Regions from separate parts of the Paracoccus zhejiangensis genome, predicted to be linked through region 2. Evidence: riboswitches for the same ligand, from Rfam matches in the RefSeq annotation. Region 2 holds a riboswitch; the other holds the start of a gene.
What was found. Region 2 has a riboswitch for cobalamin ahead of CX676_RS07130 (TonB-dependent receptor plug domain-containing protein). Riboswitches for the same ligand answer to the same signal wherever they lie in the genome.
Positions count from the first base shown of each region.

Region 1: another riboswitch for cobalamin. It lies ahead of CX676_RS20010 (energy-coupling factor ABC transporter permease); the one in region 2 lies ahead of CX676_RS07130 (TonB-dependent receptor plug domain-containing protein).

Region 1 is NZ_CP025431.1:149,054-154,703, reverse strand. Features, by position in the region: gene CX676_RS20020 (ExeM/NucH family extracellular endonuclease) at 1-1,678, opposite strand, end outside; gene cobF (precorrin-6A synthase (deacetylating)) at 1,765-2,523, opposite strand; gene CX676_RS20010 (energy-coupling factor ABC transporter permease) at 2,597-3,268, opposite strand; cobalamin riboswitch at 3,303-3,519, opposite strand; gene CX676_RS20005 (cobyrinate a,c-diamide synthase) at 3,561-4,898, opposite strand; gene cobM (precorrin-4 C(11)-methyltransferase) at 4,895-5,650, opposite strand, start outside.
Region 2 is NZ_CP025430.1:1,444,256-1,449,905, reverse strand. Features, by position in the region: gene CX676_RS07140 (FecCD family ABC transporter permease) at 1-531, opposite strand, end outside; gene CX676_RS07135 (ABC transporter substrate-binding protein) at 528-1,331, opposite strand; gene CX676_RS07130 (TonB-dependent receptor plug domain-containing protein) at 1,318-3,150, opposite strand; cobalamin riboswitch at 3,282-3,472, opposite strand; gene CX676_RS07125 (NAD-dependent deacylase) at 3,499-4,182, opposite strand; gene CX676_RS07120 (hypothetical protein) at 4,190-4,492, opposite strand; gene CX676_RS07115 (heavy-metal-associated domain-containing protein) at 4,678-4,863, opposite strand; gene CX676_RS07110 (HAD family hydrolase) at 4,915-5,601, shown strand; gene CX676_RS07105 (DMT family transporter) at 5,598-5,650, shown strand, end outside.

The DNA of each region.
Region 1 (5,650 bases), on a different replicon from region 2:
GCAACCCGTTGGCCGGCAGGTCCCAGACATAGAAATCATGGGTGCCATCGCTTGTCATCGTGGCATTGGCAATCGACAACGTGCCGTAAACCGAGCCATTGCCGCCGTTATAGAGTTCCACCGACAGGCCAGAGGCATCGCCGCCCGCCGTCACCCTTACCTCGACGAACTCGCCGGTATCGGTGCCGGCATTGTCATAGTGAAATTCGTTGATCCGCGCCGCGAATTCAGGCTCGGCGGCGTCATTGCTGGCGCCTGCCGTCGCGGTTTCCGGCGCGCGCCAGCTGCCATCCTCGTTCCGCTGCAAGGATTGGCCGAGGGGCGTATCGCTCGGCTCGGAGACGCCGATATCGGTCGAGGTCAGGCCATTCGCCGCGCCGCCGGTTGCGGTCATCTCGCCCTCGTAGCTGAGGAATTCGACCACCTCGCCGCCATTCACCAGCGCCATCCCGTCCGGCGCGCCGTTCTGCAACCCGTTCGCGGGCAGGTTCCAGACATAGAAATCATGCGTGCCGTCGCTGGTCATCGTCGCATCGGCGATGGAGAGCGTGCCGTAGACCCCGCCATTGCTGCCGTTATAGAGCTCGACCGACAGACCCGAGGCATCATCGCCCGCGTTGACTCGGACCTCGATGAACTCCCCCGCATCGGTGCCGGCATTGTCATAGTGAATTTCGTTGATCCGGGCGACGATCGGCGGCGTCTCGGTCACGTCCTCGACCGTCACCGATATATCGGCGCTGTCGCTGGCGCCCGCGCCATCGGTGACGCTGACGGTCACGTCATAGATATTGTCGCCGCCCGCATCGCCGGGGTTCTCGTAATCCGGCGCGGTGATGAAGCTCAACTCGCCGGTCTCGGGGTCGATCTGGAACAGCGCCGCATCGGCCCCGCCGCTGATTGCATAGGTCAGGTCGCTGCTGTCTGGGTCCGTGGCCGAGAGGCCGGCGGGCACGGCGGTCTGGTTCTCGGCCACGGTGACGCTGGTGGTGGCGGTCAGCGTGGGCGCGTCATTCTGGCCAGTGATGGTGACAGTCACGGTCGCCGTATCGGTGCCGCCCTTCCCGTCATCGACGGTATAGGTAAAGCTGTCGGTCGCCGTCTCGCCCTCGGCCAGATGGTCGAAGCGGTCGCCCGGATCATAACTGATCTGGCCGCCCTCCAGCGTCACCACCGCACCCGAGGCCGCAGCCGAAACCCCGGTAATGGTCAGCGCGTCACCGTCATACTCGCGGTCATTGGCCAGAAGATCGGCGGTGTCGATCAGGGTAACCCCGTCCTCGCCCGCCGCCACCGCATCATCCCCGGCCAGCACGGCATTGTTCCGGCCATCCAGATGCAGCGTGTAATCATCGCCCTCGAAATAGAGCGCCTCGACCGATTGCAGCCAGTCGCGGCCCTCGTTGCCCGACAGCGCCTCGACCCGGACAATGCCGCCAAGTCGGCTGATCGCATAGTCATCGACCCCGCCGGCATAGACGGCGGTATCATTGCCACGCCCGCCAAGGATGCGGTCATCGCCGCCGCCGCCGCGGATGGTGTCATCGCCGCCCAGCCCAAGGATCATGTCCTTGCCCGCGCCACCCTCCAGCAGATTGCCCCGCTGGTTGCCGAGGATCAGCGACGGCCCTCCCCGGTCAGCTGCTGCATTGCCCTTGTGCGCGCGGTTCGAGGCCATGACGATTCTCCCGTTCTCGTGACATTGACCCCTTTGACCCTAGTCAGGTGACAAAGCTGTGACCAGCCTTGCATTCTCTGCAGGTCTCAGCCGCGCCGGATCAGGTAGATGTCCATGATCCAGCCATGCCGCGCCCGCGCCTCGGACCGCGTGGCGATGATCTGTGGCGCAACCTCAGAGAGCGGACCGGCGATCAGCAGTTGCTCGGCCATGCCGACATAGGCGCCCCACCAGATGGTCAGGCCCGCCGGGTCAAGGGCCTCGAAGGCCCCGCCGGCATCCAGCATGACAACGATGGTCGATGCCCCCTCGGGCCAGCCACCCGCGCGCAATTGCCGGCCGGTGGTGATGGTGACGGGCGCGCCGAGATCGTTCAGCGGGATGGCATGGGCGGCGCAAAGCGCCTGAATGGCGGTGATGCCGGGGATGACGCGCAAGGTCAGCGGCAGGCGGCGGCCCACCCGCTCGGCAATGCGCAGGGTGCTGTCGTAAAGCGAGGGATCGCCCCAGACCAGCAGGGCAACGCGCGGCCCGCCGCCGGCGTCAAGATGGGCGCGGATGCGATCCTCCCAGATGGCGGCAATGGCGTCATGCCAGTCCTGCACCCGCGCGAGATAGTCGGGCGTCGCCGGATCGCGGACGGGCAGGTCAAAGGTCTCGACCCGCGTTGCCGGATCGGTCAGCGCCTCGCGGCAGATCGCCAGCCTGAGACCGGCCAGATCGGACTTGTCCTCGCCCTTCAAGGGCACAAGGATCAGGTCGGAGGCGTTCATCGCCTTCGCCGCCTCGGCAGTCAGGTGGTCGGGATTGCCGGTGCCGATGCCGATGAGAATAAGCTCGATCATGGGGTGCCTGCGCGTCATGAGAAAGGGGCGCGGTCCCGCAGGTCCGCGCCCCTGATCTGATTGGCCTGTCGGATCAGGCCGAAGCAAGCAGCCGCGGCGTGACCAGCGAGGCGGGCATCCGCCCGGCCAGCGCCTTGGCACCGGCGAGGATCGCCAGATCGACCAGCGGCTCGATCAGCACGACGGTGATATAGGCCGCGCCGAACATCCCTATCCCGGCCAGCGCCGAGGCACCCTGACCGTAGAAGGCCCAGAAGGCGACCCAGGCCACCACGCCGCCCTGGTAGGCGAAGGAGAGTTTCAGCACATCGGCATAGCGCAGATCGACATAGGCCGTGCCCGCCGGGATGATCCGCTGCGCGAGAACGGCGACGGCGAAGAGCGGGACCAGGAGCGTGGTGACGTTCATGCCGTATTGCGGCAGGTCGAAGGGTGCAAAGAATAGGCCCTGCAGCAAGAGGCCCATGGCCAGACCCAGTGCAGCCGGACCGGCGCCGAGGATCAGGAACAGGGTCGAGCCGAGAATCAGGTGCACCTCGCTGACCCCCACCGGGTAATGCGGCAGCACCTGGAAGAAGCCGAAGGTGGCGACCGTGGCGATCACGCTGCGCAGCGCCACCGAAGCGAGGCCGCTCTGCCGGGTCGACTGCCCCAGCATGAACAGCCCGGTCGCCGCGGCGCCGGCTGCGGTGGCATAGCTGAGGACGATCTTGGCACCGTCAACGATGCCGGGTTCGATATGCATGTCTGTCTCCTTGCCGTCACACCCGACGACCGATGGGTTTCATTGCGTCGAGGCCGGTCTCCTGGCTCGCGGATCATGGCGACCACCCGCCTTCCCGGCCCAAAGGGGGCCAGTGGCAATCGGATGGCCGCTCTCCGCTTACAGTCGCGGGGGCGGCTGGGGCACAGGCGTCACTTGCAGGGACGCCCTTCCCCATTCCCGTTTCAGCCCCGTTCCTTGCGGTCCGGGACACCTCGTCCGATCTTTCTGCGCCGGGGCGGGACGCGGGTCAAGCCGGATTCCCGGTTCCCTGTCAGGCGATTGCACTGGCTGGCGCGATCAGGTGGAAGAACGTGCCGCTGACCCGACCGCCGCCGGCGCTGTCGCGGAACGACCCGGTCTCGGGCACCAGATCGCCATTGGCATCACGCACCTCGGCCAGCGGCGCGTCGGGCTGGTCGAGGATGGTGGCATAGTGGAATTCATGACCGCGCAGGCCAGCGGCGTCCGCGAGGCCCGGCAAGGGCCGCGCCGCCCGCGCGGCAAGGCGATAGCCCAGATGCATCCGGCGCTTGGCATAGCTGGTCTCCAGCCCCAACAGCCCGGCCATCCGGTGCCGCGTGCCATCCGCCGCCACCAGCCCGGCCCCCAGCGCCATATAGCCGCCGCATTCGCCATGAACGGGGCGGGTCTCGGCAAAGCGGGTCAGCCCGGCGCGAAAGGTTTCCGCCGCCGCCAGCCGCCCGGCATGAAGCTCGGGATAGCCGCCGGGCAGCCAGCAGACCGTGGCCGAGGCGTCGGGCGCCTCGTCCGCCAAGGGCGAGAAGGGCAGGATCGTCGCCCCGCCGGCCCGCCAGTCGGCCAACAGATGCGGGTAGATGAACGAGAACGCCTGATCCCGCGCCAGCGCGATCCGCTCGCCCGGTGGCGGGACGGGGGCGGCATCCGCGCCGGCGAACGCGCCGCGCACCGCCAGCGCCCGGATCGCCTCGAGGTCGCAATGCTGGGCGATGAAGCCCGCCAGATCCTCAAGGATGGCAGTCAGACGCGGCAATTCCTCGGCCTGAACCAGCCCCAGATGCCGCTCGGGCAGTTCCACATCGGGCCGGCGCGGCAGCGCGCCCAGAACCGTCAACCCGGCCTCGGCCATGCCGGCGCGGGTCAGCGCCTCGTGCCGGGGCGAGGCGACGCGGTTCAGGATCACGCCGCCGATCCGCACATCCTTGCGAAAGCGCGCGAAACCCGCCGCCGCCGCTGCCGCCGATTGCGCCTGGCCCGAGACGTCGAGGACCAGAATGACCGGCCAGCCGCTCAAAGCCGCCAGATCGGAACTGGCACCGCTGCCGGTCTCGCCCGGTTTCGCCACCCCGTCGAAAAGGCCCATCGAGCCTTCGGCCAGCACCAGGTCGGCCCCCTCGGCCCCGCGCGCCAGCATGGCGATGCGACCGGGCGACATGGCCCAGCTGTCGAGGTTCATCGAGGGCTGGCCCGCCGCCACGGCGTGAAAGGCCGGGTCGATGTAATCCGGCCCGCTCTTGAACGGATGCACGCTCAGGCCCTGCGCCCGAAAGGCGGCCAGAAGCCCAAGCGCCACGGTGGTCTTGCCGGTACCCGAAGCCGGGGCGGCGATCATCAGGCCGGGCGCGGTCATGGCGCCTCCGGGAAGCGCGGGTTGGTGCCGACAGGGCGGTAACGGCGGTCATAATCGCCGGCATAAAGGCGGCTTTCGTCGAAATCCTCGGCCCCGAGCGCCGGGCCGACGAGGATCAGCGCGGTCCGCTCGCCCTCGCCAATGGCAGGATCCAGCGTCGCCAGCGTGGCGCGGTAGAGGCGCTGGTCGGGCCAGCTGGCGCGGAACACCACGGCGACCGGGCAGTCCTGGCCGTAATGCGGCACCAGCCGTTCCTGCACCTCGGAGAGCACATGCACCGACAGGTGAATGGCCAAAGTCGCCCCGGTGCGGGCAAAGTTCTCCAGCGTCTCGCCCTCGGGCATGGCCGAAGCGCGGCCCGAGGTGCGGGTCAGGACCAGCGATTGCGCCACGCCGGGCAGGGTCAGCTCCGCCCCGAGTGCCGCGGCGGCGGCGGCAAAGGCGGGAACGCCGGGGGTCACGTCATAGGGGATGTTCAGCGCGCGCAGCCGGCGCAATTGTTCGCCCATGGCCGACCAGATCGACAGGTCGCCCGAATGCAACCGCGCCACATCCTGCCCCGCCGCATGGGCCGCGGCGATTTCGTCGATGATGGCATCGAGACTGAGGGATGCAGTGTTCACGATCTTTGCCCCGGGCGGGCAATGGGACAAAAGCGCCTCGGGCACCAGCGAACCGGCATAGAGGCAGACCGGGCAAGACGCGATCAGGTCGCGCCCGCGCAGGGTGATGAGGTCGGCCGCCCCCGGCCC
Region 2 (5,650 bases):
CATCAGCCAGAAGACGATCTCGTTCGCCGCATAGGGATTGGGCGAGAGGTTCAGCACCAGCTGCGTCCCCGCCCCGGCCAGCGCCGAGATGGCGATGCCGGCGAGGATCAGCGTCACCGAGCCACCGCGCGGACCGGCCAGCGCCATCAGCACCGCCACGCCCAAGGCAGCACCGGCCAGCGCCATCAGCGGCAGGCCAAGGGCGAGGCTGGCCGACAGCCCGATCTGGATGGCGATGACCGCGCCAAGCGCCGCCATGCCGCTGACCCCGATCAGCCCCGGCTCGGCCAGCGGGTTTCGCAGATAGCCTTGCAACGCCGCGCCCGAGAGACCAAGCGCCGCGCCAACGCCCACACCCAGAAGCGCGCGGGGCAGGCGGATCTCGCGCATCACGATGGGCAAGGGGCCGTCACCGCCAAGGATCAGCGCGCGGATCCCCTCGACGAAGCCGATGCCCGCCGGGCCGGTTGTCAGCGAGACGAGGAACAGCAGCGCCACCAGCGCCGCGAGGGCGAGCATCAGACGGCTCATTGCAGCGCCTCGATGGCATCGAGCACGAAAGGCGTGCCGCAGACCCAGTCGCGGTCGGTCACCTCGGCCATGCCGGGGGCCGCCTGTTGCAGCGCCGGGTGGTCCAGAATGGCCTCGGACCGCGACTGTCCGGGCCATTTCGCCCCGGTGATCAGCCGGTCGGGCTCGGACATGACCAGCAGTTCCAAGGGCAGGGCGGTGGTCGTCTCGATGCCGTAATCGCCGGCGATATTGTCGTAACCCGCCGCCTCGACAATCGCCCCGGCCAGCGTCGAACGCCCCGAGGTGAAGCCATTGGCATAATACAGCGCCGCCCGGCCATGCGTGGCGTCCTTGGCCAGCGCCGCAAGCCCCGCATCGAAATCTTCGATCAGCCGCGCGGCCTCGGCCTCGCGACCGAGCCAGTTTCCGATCTGGCTGATCTGCGCGCGGATGGCGTCGAAATCCTCGGCAGGCGGCAGCACCTCGACCCGGATCGCCAGCCGGCGCAGCATCGCCACCGCCGGCCCCGAGGCATATTGCCCGGCAATCACCAGATCGGGCCGCATCAGGTAGATCTCTTCGGCGCGGCCGTAATTCGGTGGATAGGCCGCCGCCACTTCGGCCATCGGCGACATGTTCGGGTCAGCCGCCAGATCGCTGACCGACACGAGTTGCCCCGGCGCCGCCAGCAGCATGGCGATCTGGTCGGTGCAGAGGTTCATCGACACCACCCGCCGGGGCGCCTCAGCCCCCGCGACCGCCGGCAGGGCGACGACCAGCGCCGCCGCCACACCGCGGACCAGATCAGAACTCCGCACGGATCCCCGCGAAGAGGGCGCGGCCCGAGGTGCCGTAGCCGCGCAGCACCTGGTAGTCCTGGTCGAACAGGTTCTCGACCCGCAGATAGCCGGTCGACCGGCCGGTCAGGTCATATTCGACCGAGGCATCGACCAGCGTATAGCTGGGCATTTCCGCCCCGCGATCGACCAAGCCCGAGGCATGGGTCAGCCCCAGCCCGAAGCGCGAGCGGTCCGAGATGTCGCCGTCGAGCCGCAGGTTCAGCACCCGCTCGGGCACCCGTTCCAACTGTTGGCCGTCGGGGCGCTCGGTATCGGTATAGGTGAAGTTGCCGCTGAGCCGCAGCCGGTCGTTCAGCGGCGTTTCACCCGACAGCTCGATCCCCTGACTGCGCGTGTCGCCGGGGATCTGTTCGTAGTGGAAGGTCGCATAGGAATAGTCGATCAGATCGGTCACGACCGAGTGGAAGGCGGTTGCGCGCAGGGTCGCGCCATTGGCAAAGCTGCGCTCGACGCCGATCTCGCCACCCTTGGCGGTTTCCGGCGTCAGGTCGGGCGTGCCGGCCCAGAAGCTGTAAAGCTCGTAGGGCGAGGGGGCGCGATAGCCGGTGCCCCAATTGGCGCGGAGCGTCCAGTTGTCATCTGGGCGCCAGGCCAGCGCCAGCCGGCCCGTGGCCTCGCTGCCGAATTGCGAATTGTGGTCGTGGCGCAGCGACAGGGCCAGATCCAGCCGGTCGTTGGGCGTATAGCGCGCCTCGGCAAAGGCCGAATTGGTGATGTAACCGGCATCGGTGCTGTCGCCCTGGAACTCCTCGCGGCTATGGGCCGCGCCCCAGGCCAGCACCACCTGCGGGTTCAGATCGACCGAGCCCTTGTATTCCAGCTCGGTCCGCTCGCCCTCGAAGGGATAGGTGAAGCCGTCATAGGTTTCCTGCCGCGAGGTCTCGCTGCGCTGCAGGGCCAGCCCGTGGCGGATGCCGCCGGCGTCGTAATCGGCATAGATCCGGCCACCGCGCAGGATGCCGTTGCTGGCATCGGCGCCATCTTCCAGCACCGGGAAATCGCCATCGGTCTCGGCCTCGGTCTTCTGCCAGAAGCCGGCGGCGCCGATGGTCAGGGCGTCGTTGACATCATAGCGGCCCGACAGCGTGGCGCGGGTGGCGCGGGCGCCATCGTCCTCGCGGTTGCCATCGGCCTCGTCCGCGACCGAGAAGCCATCAGTGTCGAGATGCTGAACCGTGAAGGCCAGCGCATGACGCTCGCCGGAAGTGGTGATGCTATAGGCCGCCCGCTTGGTGTTGTAGCTGCCATATTCCAGAGTCGCGCGCTGGCGGGTGCCGGGTTCGGTTGCATCCAGCGTGCTGATGGCGATGACCCCGCCGATGGCCTCGGAGCCGTAAAGCGCCGATTGCGCGCCCTTCAACACCTCGATCCGGGCGATGTCACCGGTCATCATCGCGCCGGGATCAAAGCGGATCTGGGTCGAGGAGGGGTCCGACACGTCGATCCCGTCGACCAGCACCTTCACATATTGCCCGGCAAGGCCACGGATACGCAGGGTCGACTGGGTACCGAAGCCGCCATTGGCGGTGGCCGAGATGCCGGGCAGGGTGGCCAGGTAGTCGGTCAGGCGCAGGGTGCCGTCGCGCTGAAGTTCCTCCTGCGTCACGACCTCGACCGTGGCGCCGGTGCGGCCCAGTTCGGCCTCGGTCTGATAGGCGTAGAGCGTGATCTCGGGCAGCACGTAATCGGCCGGCGGCAGCGCGGCCCCCTGCGCGGCGGCGAGGCCGGCAAGGGCGGTCAGCGCGGTCGAGGCGGCCAAAAGATGGCGGAGTTGCATCGGTTCGGTCCTTCAGGGCGCCCGGTCGTTGCGGGCGGGGATGGGTGATCCGGTGGGAAGGCGTTTCCGGCCGGACGGGTCAATGAACCACCGCGACGGACAAACCGTTTCGCACATGCGCCCCGCATGTGGTCAGGGTGATGGCCTTGGCAGGTCTCCTGGCTTCGCGGGTCGGGGCTTGGCCGGGTCTTCCCATCCGCAACCGCGAACAGTGACATGTCCGGCCTCGCTCGCCGCTGACAGTTGCGGGGGCAGCCGCGGAATTGCACCGCGTTCCCTTTTCACCGGGATCACTCCCGGAACCGAGGCAGGGCGGGGATTAACCGAAGCCGCGAAACGGGGCAAGAACTATCGGCGGCCGAGCCCGGCCACCCAGTTCGGCACCGTCTCGCTGGCCGGGCCGATGATGCGCTTGGCAAAATCGCGGGCATTGGCGCTGGCGGCGAGGTTCAGTTCCACGCAGGGGATGCCCCGGCGGGCGGCGTGCTGGGCAAAGCCGGCGGCGGGATAGACATTGCCCGAGGTGCCGATGGCGGCGAAAAGATCGGCTTCCTCCAGCGCCTGCCAGATCCGCTCCATGTGATAGGGCATCTCGCCGAACCAGACGATATCGGGGCGGGTGGCGGCGGCGCCGCAGGAGGGGCAGGGATCGGCGGGCTGCATGACCAAAGGCGCCGGCCAGCGATGGCCGCAGGCGGCGCAGAGGGCGCGGGTCAACTCGCCATGCATGTGGATGACATCCGCGCTGCCGCCGCGCTCGTGCAGGTTGTCGACATTCTGGGTGATCAGCGTCAGGTCATGCGACTGCGCCAGATCGGCCAGCGCGCGATGGGCCGGGTTCGGCTGAACCTCGGCCAGCCGGGCGCGGCGCTGGTTGTAGAAGCGGTGGACCAGGTCGGGGTCGCGTTCGAAGGCCTCGGGCGTCGCCACGTCCTCGACCCGGTGGTTTTCCCACAAGCCATCGGCGGCGCGAAAGGTCGCAAGCCCGCTTTCGGCGGAAATGCCCGCCCCGGTCAGAACGGCGATGCGCAACGCCGGCTCAGCGGCAATAGGCCTCGGCACTGCTGGCAAAGCGCTTGTAGCGCGACCAGAAGGCGTTGTCGGCGTCGCTTTTCGACATGCGGACCTCTTGCGCCTTGTGCGGCTCGCGGAAGAAGCCGGCGGCACGGCGCTGGTCGGACCGCGACAGCGTCTGGTTCGCCACCTGCTGGATGCAGCCGCAGAGCGGCGCATTGCCACGCGCGCGGTCCGAGCGCACGCAGGCGCTGTCGATCGGGCCGGCCATGGCCAAAGGGGTGGTCAGCACGACGGCGGCGGCCGCAATGATGATGCGGTTGAGCATTGGGACTGTCTCCTCGGTTCCTCGTCATCGGATGCCGCGGGCTTGTCGCCCGTCTCCTTTGGCACCGTCATGCCCCCAGATATAGCAAATTCCGGGGCGTCGCTCAATCTCTTGGGTATAACCCATTGGTCAGGGGCGGGCCGCCCGCAACATCAATATCTTGTGGCGTCGCGGCCCCGCGCGGATCAGGCCGGCTCGGGCGAATAGCCGGCGCCGCGGATCGCCGCCTCGGCCTCGGTCGCGTTGATTCCCTCGACCCGGACGCGCTTCGTCTCAAGGTCGATCTGCGCCGTGCCGCCGGCCTCGGTGACAGCTTCCTCGATCGCCGCCTTGCAATGGCCGCAGGTCATGTCGGAAACGGTGAACTCCATCGGATATCCTTTCGCTTGACGGCCCCGCACGGGCCGGCCACACCCGCGGGCATGGAATGGATCGGTTTCGACGCAGATGACACGCTTTGGGAAAACGAGACGTTTTTCCGCAGCACCCAGGCTGGCTTCGCCCGCCTGCTCGAGGGCCATGCGCCACCCGAGCGCATTGCCGCGCATCTCTTCGACACCGAATGCCGCAATCTGGCGCGTTACGGTTACGGCATCAAGGGCTTCATGCTGTCGATGGTGCAGACCGCGCTGGAGCTGACCGAGAACCGCCTGCCGGGCGAGGCGGTGGCGGAAATTCTGGCAATGGGGCAGGAGATGCTCGCCCATCCGGTGCATCTGCTGGAGGGCGCGGCGGGGGCGGTCGAGGCGCTGTCGGACCGCCGCCGCATCCTCATCACCAAGGGTGACGTGCTGGATCAGGAGCGCAAGATCGCGCTGTCGGGTCTGGCCGAGCGGTTCGACGCCATCGAGATCGTCCAGCACAAGACGCCCGATGCCTATGCCGCCGTCTTTGCCCGCCACGGCATCACCCCGGACCGTTTTCTGATGGCCGGCAATTCGATGAATTCGGACGTCCTGCCGGTGCTTCAGGCCGGCGGCAATGCGGTGCTGATCCCGCATGATCTGACCTGGCTGCACGAGCAGGGCGATGACCCCGATCATCCGCGCTTTCACCGGCTGGAGCGCATCGCCGACCTGCCGGCCCTTGTCGCGAAGCTGACCCCATGACCGGCAATGCCCGCGCGGCGGGGCTGATGGTCTTGGGCATGGCCTTCTT